Regions from separate parts of the Cellulomonas sp. P2_B4 genome, predicted to be linked through region 3. Evidence: riboswitches for the same ligand, from Rfam matches in the RefSeq annotation. Region 3 holds a riboswitch; each other region holds the start of a gene.
The links. Region 3 has a riboswitch for S-adenosylmethionine ahead of AC1DZC_RS17015 (methylenetetrahydrofolate reductase). Riboswitches for the same ligand answer to the same signal wherever they lie in the genome.

Region 1 (3,260 bases), on a different contig from region 3:
ACCGCCAGCAGAGCGATCATCGCCAGCTCGACGAGGAACGCCAGCACGCCGAGCACCCCGACCTGCTGCTGCGCCACGGGATCGGTCACGCGCTCATCCTGCCGACGAACGGCCCACCGCCGCGACCCCGCTGCGCGCAGGCCGAGATCGACCCTTCGGCGCGAGATCGGCGCTCGGAACTGCCGATCTCGCGCCGAGAGGTCGCTCTCGGCGCCGCGCTCGCGCGCGGCCGGGCGCAGCGAGGTGGTCGCGAGCGCGGCAGTTCCGTGCGAACGCGGCAGCAGCAGGTGCCGCGTTCGACAGGAAGTGCCGCGTTCGCCGAGTCCGGAACGGTTACCGCCGGTGGCGCCGAGCCTGCGTCAGTCGTCCAGGGCCGGGCCGCAGGCGGCCGCGGCCGTGGCGGCCAGGTGGTCCAGGCCGTGGACGGCGACGAGCGGGCGGGTGTCCTCGACGACCGCCCAGCAGCCGTCGACGATCTCGTAGCCGGACGCGGGACCGTCGGCGAGGTACTGCGTCAGGGCGGTGACCAGCCGGTCGACGGCCTCGCTCGTCGTGCCGACGCCGACGGACGCGCGGATCGCACCGTCGGAGGCGTTCAGGTGCGCGAGGAGCGGGTGGGCGCAGAAGCGGCCGTCACGGACGCCGATCCCGTGCTCGGCCGACAGGTAGGCGGCGACCAGGCCGGGGTTGTGGCCCGGCACGGTGAAGGTCAGGACGCCGACGGGCGGGGCGGAGTCGGGCCAGATGCGCGCGATCTCGACGCCGTCGATGGCGGACAGGCCCGCGACGAGCCGGGCACGCAGGGCGTCCTCGTGGGCGTGCAGCGCACCGGGCGGGAGGGCCGCGAGCTGGTCGCACGCCTCCGCGAGCGCGATGGCGCCGATGACGTTGGGCGAGCCGGCCTCGTGCCGGGCAGGTGCGGGCTGCCACACGGTCCGGTCCGTGCGCACGTCGCGCACCGCACCTCCCCCTGCGAGGTACGGCGCACCTGCGTCGAGCCAGTCGCGACGTCCGACCAGGGCGCCGGCCCCGAACGGTGCGTACGTCTTGTGGCCCGAGAACGCGATGTAGTCGGCGTCGGAGGCCGCGAGCGAGAACCCGCGGTGCGGCACCAGCTGGGCGCCGTCGACGGCGACGCGGGTGCCCTCGGCGTGCGCGAGGGCGATGACCTCGTCGAGCGGCAGCGACTCACCGGTGACGTTGGAGGCGCCGGTGACGGTCAGGAGCGCGTAGTGCCGGCGCGCGAGCTCGTCGCGAAGCCTGGACAGCGTCTCGGCGACCGTGCGGGCGATCGGCAGGATGGTGGTCGAGTGGCCGTGCCCGTCCGCGGAGTGCACCCAGGGCAGCAGGTTGGCGTGGTGCTCGATGTCCAGCACCAGCACCCGGGACCCGCTCGGGACGACCCGGGCCAGGAGGTTGAGCGAGTCGGTGGTGTTGCGGGTGATGATCGCGACGTCGTCGGGACGCGCGTCCACGAACCGCGCGATCGTCTGGCGCGACGACTCGTACAGGGCGGTGGACACCTGCGACAGATACCCGGCGCCGCGGTGCACGGACGCGTACAGCGGCAGGACCTCGGTGACACGCGCGGCGACCGCCTCGAGGGCGGGCGCGGACGCGGCGTAGTCGAGGTTGGCGTAGACGCGCTGCGTGCCGTCGACGAGGGGCACCGTGGTGTTGCCGCCGACGACGGGGAGCAGCTCGCTCACCGCGTCGACGTCCACACACGAGAGGCGCTCGGCAGTTGTGGTCATGATGGTCCTCCGACACAGAGGGGGCACCGCCGTCGGTGGACCCCGCGCTTGCCGAGCCCCGGACGGAACTCGGCCAGGTCGTCACCCGGGGCACCCCACCGCGGAGGAGGGTTGCCGGCCAGCGAGCCGGGGCTTGACGCTGGCGCTCATGACCTGAGAAGAGGGTCCCCGTCCCGCCGCGCACGTGTCAACGCACGATCGGATTCGTCTCGGATCGCAAGACTTCGATTCCACCAGTTGGATTCCGTCCGACGCCCGCACTAGCATCACCGGCACCATCCAGAGCGGCCGAGAGATCTGGCTCGACGACGCCGCAGCAACCCGCGTGCACGACAGTGCACGGACGAGGGTGCTACCGCCAGGACCGATGGAGGCTGCGCACGTGACAGAACGACTCAGGTACCGGCTGCTCAGCGGCACCGACGACATCGCCTTCTGCGAGCGCGTCTCGGAGGCCCTGGCCGACGGCTACGTGCTGCACGGCGGCCCGGCCGCGACCTACGACGGCGAGCGTGTGATCGTCGCGCAGGCCGTCATCCTTCCGAGCAACGCGACCCACGAGACGAGGCCCGTATGAGCTACGCCGGCGACCTGACCCCCCAGCAGGCCTGGGACCTCCTGGCGTCCGACGGCGACGCGCTGCTGGTCGACGTGCGCACCGACGCTGAGTGGGCCTACGTCGGCATCCCCGACGCCGCGTCGATCGGCGGCCGCTCCGCGCTGGTCGAGTGGGTCTCGTACCCGTCGGGACGCCCGAACCCGCAGTTCCTCAAGCAGCTCGGCGAGCTCGGGCTCACTCCGGGCGACGGCCGGCCGATCGTGTTCCTGTGCCGCTCGGGCGTCCGCTCGGTGCACGCCGCGAACGCCGCGACGGCCGCGGGACTCGGTCCGGCGTACAACGTCCTCGAGGGCTTCGAGGGCGACGTGGGTGCCGACGGGCACCGCGGGCACTCGGGCTGGCGCGCGGCCGGCCTGCCGTGGCGGCAGCGGTGAGCCCCCGGGTGCCGGGTCCCGGCGACTGGGACGAGAAGCGGGTCGAGCGCGGGACGCTGCGGCCGGACACCCTCGCCGTGCGCGGCGGGCTCGTGCGCTCGCAGTTCCAGGAGATGTCCGAGGCGCTCTTCCTGACGCAGGGCTACGTCTACGACGACGCCGCTCAGGCCGAGTCCGCGTTCGCGGGCGAGTACGACCGGTTCCTGTACTCGCGCTACAACAACCCGACGGTCTCGACGTTCGAGGAGCGGCTGCGGCTGCTCGAGGGCGCCGAGGCGGCGTTCGCCACCGCCAGCGGGATGTCCGCGGTGTTCACCGCGATCGCGGCGGTCGCCAAGTCGGGCTCGCGCGTCGTCGCGGCCCGGGCCCTGTTCGGGTCCACGGTCGTGCTCTTCGAGGAGGTCTTCGCCCAGTGGGGTGTGACCACCGACTACGTCGACGGGCACGACCTCGCGCAGTGGGAGGCGGCGCTCTCGACGCCGGCCGACGTCGTGTTCTTCGAGACGCCGTCCA
Region 2 (3,260 bases), on a different contig from region 3:
ACGGCCGGGTCGCTCAGCGCGTACGAGCGCACGACGCGGAGGTCGGTGGTCGTCATGCCGACGCCGCGAATCGGGCGACGGTGCTCGGCACGGTGCTCGGCAGGCCGAGGGTGTCGCGGAACGTGCGGCCGGGGTACGACGAACGGAAGGCGTCCGACGCGCGCAGCACCGGCAGGACGCCGTCGACGAGCGCGACCAGGTCGGTCTGCACGGATGCCGGGCGGATGGTGAACCCGTCGGCGGCCTCGGCGTCGAGCCAGTCGGTGACCAGCTCGGCGAACCCCGTGGAGGTCCCGACGAACGCGAGCGAGCCGGTGTCCCAGCTGACGCCCTCCAGGTCGGAGAGCATGTCGAGGCGGGCCTGCGCGCTGGCCCGGTCCGGCCCGACGATGAGGTAGACGTCGACCAGGACGCGCACGTCGCGCGGGTCACGACCTGCGGCGACGACCGCGCCCAGGACCCGGGCCCGGGTGCGAGCGGCCTCGTCGCGGTCGGTGGCGCGGATGCGCACGACGTCCGCGACGCGTCCGGCCAGCTCGATCTCGTCGGAGGTCGTCGCACGGACGACGACCGGGGGTCGGCCCTGCGGCGGACGCGTGCTGCCCTTCGGGGCGCCGGCGGCGAAGTTCACGCCGTCGTGCGTCGTGAAACGCGGACGTGCCGAGGCCGTCGGCACCCAGCTGTCCCAGCGCCGGGCGACTGTGGCGGCCGCCTCGGCCGCGCCGGCGAGGGCCGCGACGTCCGGGGAGGACGACCGCGGGCCGGCCGTCGGCACCTCGTCGAGACGCGTGGTCCAGCCGACCTGCCACCCGGCGCGACCGGCGCTGGCCTGGTCGATCGTCGCGATGGCCGTCGAGATGTGCGCCGGCTCGAGGTGCGAGGTGCCGACCGAGGCGACGAGGCCGATGCCGTCGGTGCGCGCCGCGAGACGGGAGGCGACGATGGCCGCGTCGAGGCGGGTCGTGCTGCCGCCGGGGTGCAGGGCGAAGTCGTCGTCGAACACGACGAAGTCGAGCGCACCGCGCTGGGCGACGGCGACGAGCTCCTCGAGGCGGCCGGCGTCGAAGAGACGCTGACCCTGGGAGCCGTGGGTGCGCCAGGCGGCGGCGCGGGCGCCGGTGTCGGACAGGTCGACACCGAGGTGGGCATGGGAGGACACAGGGGTATCCGTTCAGGTGGTGCGAGAGGTGGGGCGCGCACGTCAGAGGTGCGGCGAGGCTCGCCCCGTTCAGCGGGGCGTGCGAGGTGGAGCGGGGCGCTGAAGGTTCAGCGACAACAGGAACGCGTGAGCATGGCGTCGCCGCAGCTCGGGGAGCGGGGTGCTCCGAACGCGTTCATGGTCGTTCCTCTCGTCCCGGCACTGCCGGGGTTCGCGTCGTTGCCGTGTGGAGGCGTAGTGCCCACCACGACCAGGTCCTCATCCGGGGCACCCCACCGCGCGGAGGGTTGCCTTCCAGCTAGCCGGAGCTTCGCGCTGGAAATCTTGACCTTATTGGTAGGGAATTTAGATCGGGGGCCCGACGACGTCAAACCGCTGGTCACATCGTGAGATCAGACGCGGGCGTCGTACGCCTCACGGGCGATCGCGACCGCGTCCATGTTCGCCTCGGCCCACACCTTCACGGCGTGCACCACGGAGGTCAGCGAGACGCCCAGCGGGGTGAGCTCGTAGTCGACCCGGACCGGCACGGACGCGGTCACGGTCCGCGTGATCATGCCGTCGCGCTCCATGGCGCGCAGCGTCTGGGTGAGCATCTTCTGGCTCACGCCGTTGAGGCGCCGCCGCAGCTCCGAGTGCCGCTGCGGGCCGACCTCCAGCGCCGTCATGACCAGACAGACCCACTTGTCCGACAGCTCGTCGAGGAGCTCACGGGTCGGACAGTCGGCGTCGAACGAGTCGTACGCCGCGAGGGGGAGCGTCTCGAGCACGATGTCCTCCGAGCAGGGAACCAGACAGACCCTTTAGGCACCAGAAGGTGCCTACTTCCCAAAAGATACCACTGTGCTCAGGATGGGTCGCGTCCCGAACCGATCTCCCCTCGGAGGCCCTCATGTCGACCGTCACCCTCACCGTTCCCGGCCCCACCGCCGACTTCGCGATCCTCGACCTGCCCGTCCTGGAGCCCGGTCCGGGCGAGGTCCGGGTCCGCGTCGAGGCCGCACCCGTCCACCCGGTCGACGTGGTCGTCGCGCGCGGCCACGTCCCGCTGCCGCCGGCCGACCGCTACGTGCTCGGCTGGGCGCTCGCCGGCGTGGTCGACGCGGTCGGCCCGGACGTCACGGGCCTCGCCCCCGGCGACCCGGTGCTGGCCCTGTCCGACTGGTTCGACACCTTCGTCGGCGCCCAGGCGTCGTCCGTCGTGCTGCCGCGCGGGTCGGTCGCGTCGCGTCCCGCGTCACTGAGCGCGGTGGACGCGTCGATGCTGGCGCTCAACGCTCTGACCGCCGCACAGGCACTGGACCTGCTCGGCCTGCTGGCGGGCGCGACGCTGGCCGTCACCGGCGCCGCCGGTGGTGTCGGCGGGTTCGCCGTCGAGCTCGCCCGGCACCGCGGGCTCGCGGTGCTGGCCGTCGCACGCGAGGCCGACCGCGCCTTCGTCGAGCGCACCGGCGCCCGGCTCGTGCTGCGGGGCACCGACCTCGGCACGCTGGGCGCCGACGGGGTGCTGGACACCGCCGAGCTCGGCGCACCGGCTCTCGTCGCAGCCCGGGACGGCGGCGTGCTCGTGGCCGTCACCGCGCCCGCGACGCCCGCGCCCGAGCGCGGCATCCGCGTCAAGACCGTCCACGTGGTCAGCGGCTCCGCGGGACTCGCGGACGTGGCGGCGCTGGCCGTCGAGGGCGTCCTGACGCCGCGCGTCGCGGACACCTACCCGTTCGAGAAGGCGGGCGACGCCTACGCCGCGGTCGAGGCCGGCGGGCTGCGCGGGGTGGTCGTCCTGGTGCCGTGAGCTCTCGACGAGCGCGTCCGGCCCCGCGCGCCTAACCTCCGGGGATGCATCCTCGCCCCCTCCGTCGACGCGCGCTCCTGCGTGCCGCCGTGTTCGGGGTCGCGTTCACCGTGCCGGTCGCGGTGCTCGCGTACGTGGTGCGGGCGCAGGTGGACGACGTCCTGCGGCTCGACCAGCAGGCCATCGCCTCCGCGACCGACTTCACCCGCGAGCACCCCGAGCTCCGGCAGGCGCTGCTCGTCTGGCAGGAGGCGTTCCAGGCGCGCTGGGTCAACCTCGCCGCGACGGTGCTCTGCGTCTGGGTGTGGC
Region 3 (3,260 bases):
GGCCCGGGGCGGCTCTCCTGGATGGAGGGCATGCTCGCGGCGCTCGAGGACACCCCGCTGACCGAGTCGCAGAAGGTCGGCGCCATCGGCGTGCTCTCCACGCATGCGCTCGACCAGCTGCGGGTCAGCGAGCAGCTGTCGGCGCAGGCACGCACCGCGGCGGTCGGCCCCACGGAGGGCGACGCACCCGACCTGGGCACGCTCATCGGCATCCTCGCGACGCCCGCCTCGCACCCCGCGCTGCTGCGCGCCGTCGACGCCGGCGGCTTCGTCTGGGACCCGCTCGACGAGGACACCCTCGACTTCGGCACGCAGCTGATCCTCGACGGCATCGAGCGGCTGATCGTCGTCGCGTCGAGCCGACCCCAGCCCTCGCTCGACCGAGCGGCTCCGCATCCGGCCGGTCCGGTGTCGGACGGAGGAGACAGACTCGGGGCATGACGCTCCCCGACGCACTTCCCGAGCCTCGGCCGGACTCGAACATCGGCCGCTGCTTCGGCGACGGCAACCCGCTCTACGAGAAGTACCACGACGAGGAGTGGGGCAAGCCGGTCCACGGCGAGAACGCGCTCTTCGAGCGGTTCGCGCTCGAGGGCTTCCAGTCCGGGCTCGCCTGGATCACGGTCCTGCGCAAGCGGCCCGCGTTCCGGGCGGCGTTCGCCGACTTCGACCCGGAGGTCGTGGCCGAGTTCGGCGACGACGACGTCGCGCGGCTGATGGCCGACGCGTCGATCGTGCGCAACCTCGCCAAGATCGAGGCCACCATCGCGAACGGCCGGGCGCTGCGCGCGCTGCACGCGGACGGCGGCTCCCTCGACGCGGTCCTGTGGTCGCACGCCCCCGACCGCTCCGGCTGGACGCGTCCCGCCACGTGGACGGACGTCCCGGCCATCACCCCCGAGTCCAAGGCCCTCGCCAAGGAGCTCAAGTCGCTCGGTTTCCGGTTCGTCGGACCCACCACCGCGTACGCCGCCATGCAGGCCTGCGGGGTGGTGGACGACCACCTGGCCACGTGTCCGAGCGCCCAGGGCGCCTAGCCGAGGCTCCGGACCCCCCGCGCCCCTAGAGATGGACGCCTGACCAGGCAGAACGCACTGGTACGCCCGGGTGAAGCACTGGACGACGGGGTCCTGGGCGTGCTGTGGCGCCGGGTGAGATCGATACTCCTGCCGGGTGACGCTCCCGAACCCATCTCGGCAGGTGAGAACCAGCCGACTATCGTGCCGAGAGTGGCAGACGTCTTCGAACCCGACGGGCGGCACGACGACGTGCGCGCCGCGGCCGATGCGTTGACGGGAACCCCGGCACCGGACGTGGACATCCTCGCCGCGGTGCAGGACGGGCTGCGGCTCGTCCCGGCCGGCTCGCCCACCTCGTGGTTCGACGTCCCGCAGCAGCGCCGCGGGCGCGACGACAACACCCTCGGGGGACGCCGCGGGGTCTGATCGCTCCCCGGGACAGTCTCGTCTCACCCATCGAGCATGGTTGCCCACCATGTGGTCGGCGGTCTACGATCGCGCCTACCATCCAGAGCGGCCGAGAGACCTGGCTCGACGACGCCGCAGCAACCCCCCTCTTGCGAGGGTGTGGGTGCTTCCGCCAGGGACGATGGAGTGAACCCAGATGTCCCCGAACGACCGTTGCCCCACCCCGCAGGCGTGCCCGTGAGCGCCGCGACGCTGGAACCGCGCACGCCCGGGCTGCACGTCGCCCCGGCCGCGCGCCCCCACGCCGCCAACGACCGGCCGACCATCTCCTTCGAGCTCTTCCCGCCGCGCAACCCCGACGCCGCGCCGCGCCTGTGGGCGACCATCCAGGCGCTCGAGTCGGTGCACCCGGACTTCGTCTCGGTCACCTACGGCGCCTCGGGCAAGACGCGCGTCACCACCCGGCAGCTGGTCCGCCGGCTGCTGCGGGAGACGACGCTCAACCCGATCGCCCACCTGACCTGCGTCGGCACCTCCCGCGAGGAGATCACGACGATCGTCGAGGAGTTCCTCGACGAGGGCGTCCGCTCGTTCCTGGCGCTGCGCGGCGACCCGCCCGTCGACCAGCAGGACTGGGTGGCCCACCCGGACGGCCTGCAGACCGCCGGCGAGCTGGTGGAGCTGCTGCGCCAGATCGAGGCGCAGCGCTGCGCGGACAGCCCGTCGCAGGCGGTGCGCGCGCGCGTCCGACCGCTGTCGGTCGCGGTCGCGGCCTTCCCGCGCGGCAACCACGCCACCGGCGGCACCCGCGCCCAGGACGTCGCCTCGCTGCTGGCCAAGCAGGAGGCGGGTGCCGACTTCGCCATCACGCAGGTGTTCTTCGACGCCGACGACTACCTCGGGATCGTCGCCGACGCGCGCGACGCCGGGGTCACCATCCCGATCATCCCGGGCATCATCCCGACCACCGACCCCGCCCGCCTGCACCGCGTGCAGGAGCTCACCGGGGTCCCGGTGCCTGAGAGACTGTTCGACCTGCTCGGCTCCGCCGACGACGAGCTCGACCGCCACCGCCGGGGCATCCGCGCGAGCGTCGACCTGGTCAACGGCGTCCTGGACGGCGGGGCTCCCGGCGTCCACCTCTACACGTTCAACCAGCACCATGCCGTACTTGACCTGCTCGAGGGTGCACACCTCGACGGCGGAGCTCGGACAGCTCCCGACCTGGCCAGCGGGCCGCAGGTCACGGCAACCGCCCGACCCTCGAGGGACTGAAATACCATGACCAAGATCCAGTTTCCGGCACAGTTCCCCGCCGGCTCCGTGCTCGGCTACCCCCGGATCGGCCCGCGCCGCGAGCTGAAGAAGGCCATCGAGTCCTTCTGGGCGGGCAAGTCGTCCGCCGACGAGGTCGAGGCCGTCGCCGCCGACCTGCGCCGCCGGACCCGGACGCGTCTGGCTGAGCTCGGCCTGGCGACCGACGTGCCCGCGATCCCGAGCGCGTTCTCGTTCTACGACCACGTGCTCGACGCGACGGCCGTCGTGGGCGCCGTGCCCGCACGCTTCGCCGACCTGGTGGCCGCCGACGGCACGCTCGACCTGGCCGGCTACTCGACCGTGGCGCGCGGTCGCGGCGACGACCTGCCGCTCGAGATGACCAAGTGGTTCGACACCAACTACCACTACCTGGTCCCCGAGATCGGCCCCGAGACCACGTTCCGCTACGCGAGCGACCGCCCCGTGCGGGAGTTCAAGGAGGCCCTGGCCGACGGCGTCCTGACGCGTCCGGTCATCGTCGGTCCCGTCACGTACCTCGCGCTGGCCAAGTCCACC

Region 1: linked by a shared signal. The riboswitch ahead of AC1DZC_RS08690 (aminotransferase class V-fold PLP-dependent enzyme) and the one ahead of AC1DZC_RS17015 (methylenetetrahydrofolate reductase) in region 3 are both predicted to bind S-adenosylmethionine.
Region 2: linked by a shared signal. The riboswitch ahead of AC1DZC_RS19385 (LLM class flavin-dependent oxidoreductase) and the one ahead of AC1DZC_RS17015 (methylenetetrahydrofolate reductase) in region 3 are both predicted to bind S-adenosylmethionine.

The regions. Positions count from the first base shown of each region.
Region 1 covers NZ_JBFUDI010000004.1:166,196-169,455, reverse strand. The annotation lists gene AC1DZC_RS08695 (YrdB family protein) at 1-89, opposite strand, end outside; gene AC1DZC_RS08690 (aminotransferase class V-fold PLP-dependent enzyme) at 360-1,754, opposite strand; SAM riboswitch class IV at 1,794-1,908, opposite strand; SAM riboswitch class I at 2,027-2,128, shown strand; partial or broken gene AC1DZC_RS08685 (DUF1737 domain-containing protein) at 2,122-2,301, shown strand; gene AC1DZC_RS08680 (rhodanese-like domain-containing protein) at 2,328-2,747, shown strand; gene AC1DZC_RS08675 (O-succinylhomoserine sulfhydrylase) at 2,744-3,260, shown strand, end outside.
Region 2 covers NZ_JBFUDI010000017.1:13,756-17,015, reverse strand. The annotation lists gene AC1DZC_RS19390 (GNAT family N-acetyltransferase) at 1-56, opposite strand, end outside; gene AC1DZC_RS19385 (LLM class flavin-dependent oxidoreductase) at 53-1,159, opposite strand; SAM riboswitch class IV at 1,370-1,489, opposite strand; gene AC1DZC_RS19380 (winged helix-turn-helix transcriptional regulator) at 1,552-1,929, opposite strand; gene AC1DZC_RS19375 (alcohol dehydrogenase catalytic domain-containing protein) at 2,052-2,951, shown strand; gene AC1DZC_RS19370 (phosphatase PAP2 family protein) at 2,996-3,260, shown strand, end outside.
Region 3 covers NZ_JBFUDI010000011.1:92,764-96,023, forward strand. The annotation lists gene AC1DZC_RS17000 (TetR/AcrR family transcriptional regulator) at 1-441, shown strand, start outside; gene AC1DZC_RS17005 (DNA-3-methyladenine glycosylase I) at 438-1,037, shown strand; gene AC1DZC_RS17010 (hypothetical protein) at 1,230-1,445, shown strand; SAM riboswitch class I at 1,521-1,615, shown strand; gene AC1DZC_RS17015 (methylenetetrahydrofolate reductase) at 1,665-2,702, shown strand; gene metE (5-methyltetrahydropteroyltriglutamate--homocysteine S-methyltransferase) at 2,709-3,260, shown strand, end outside.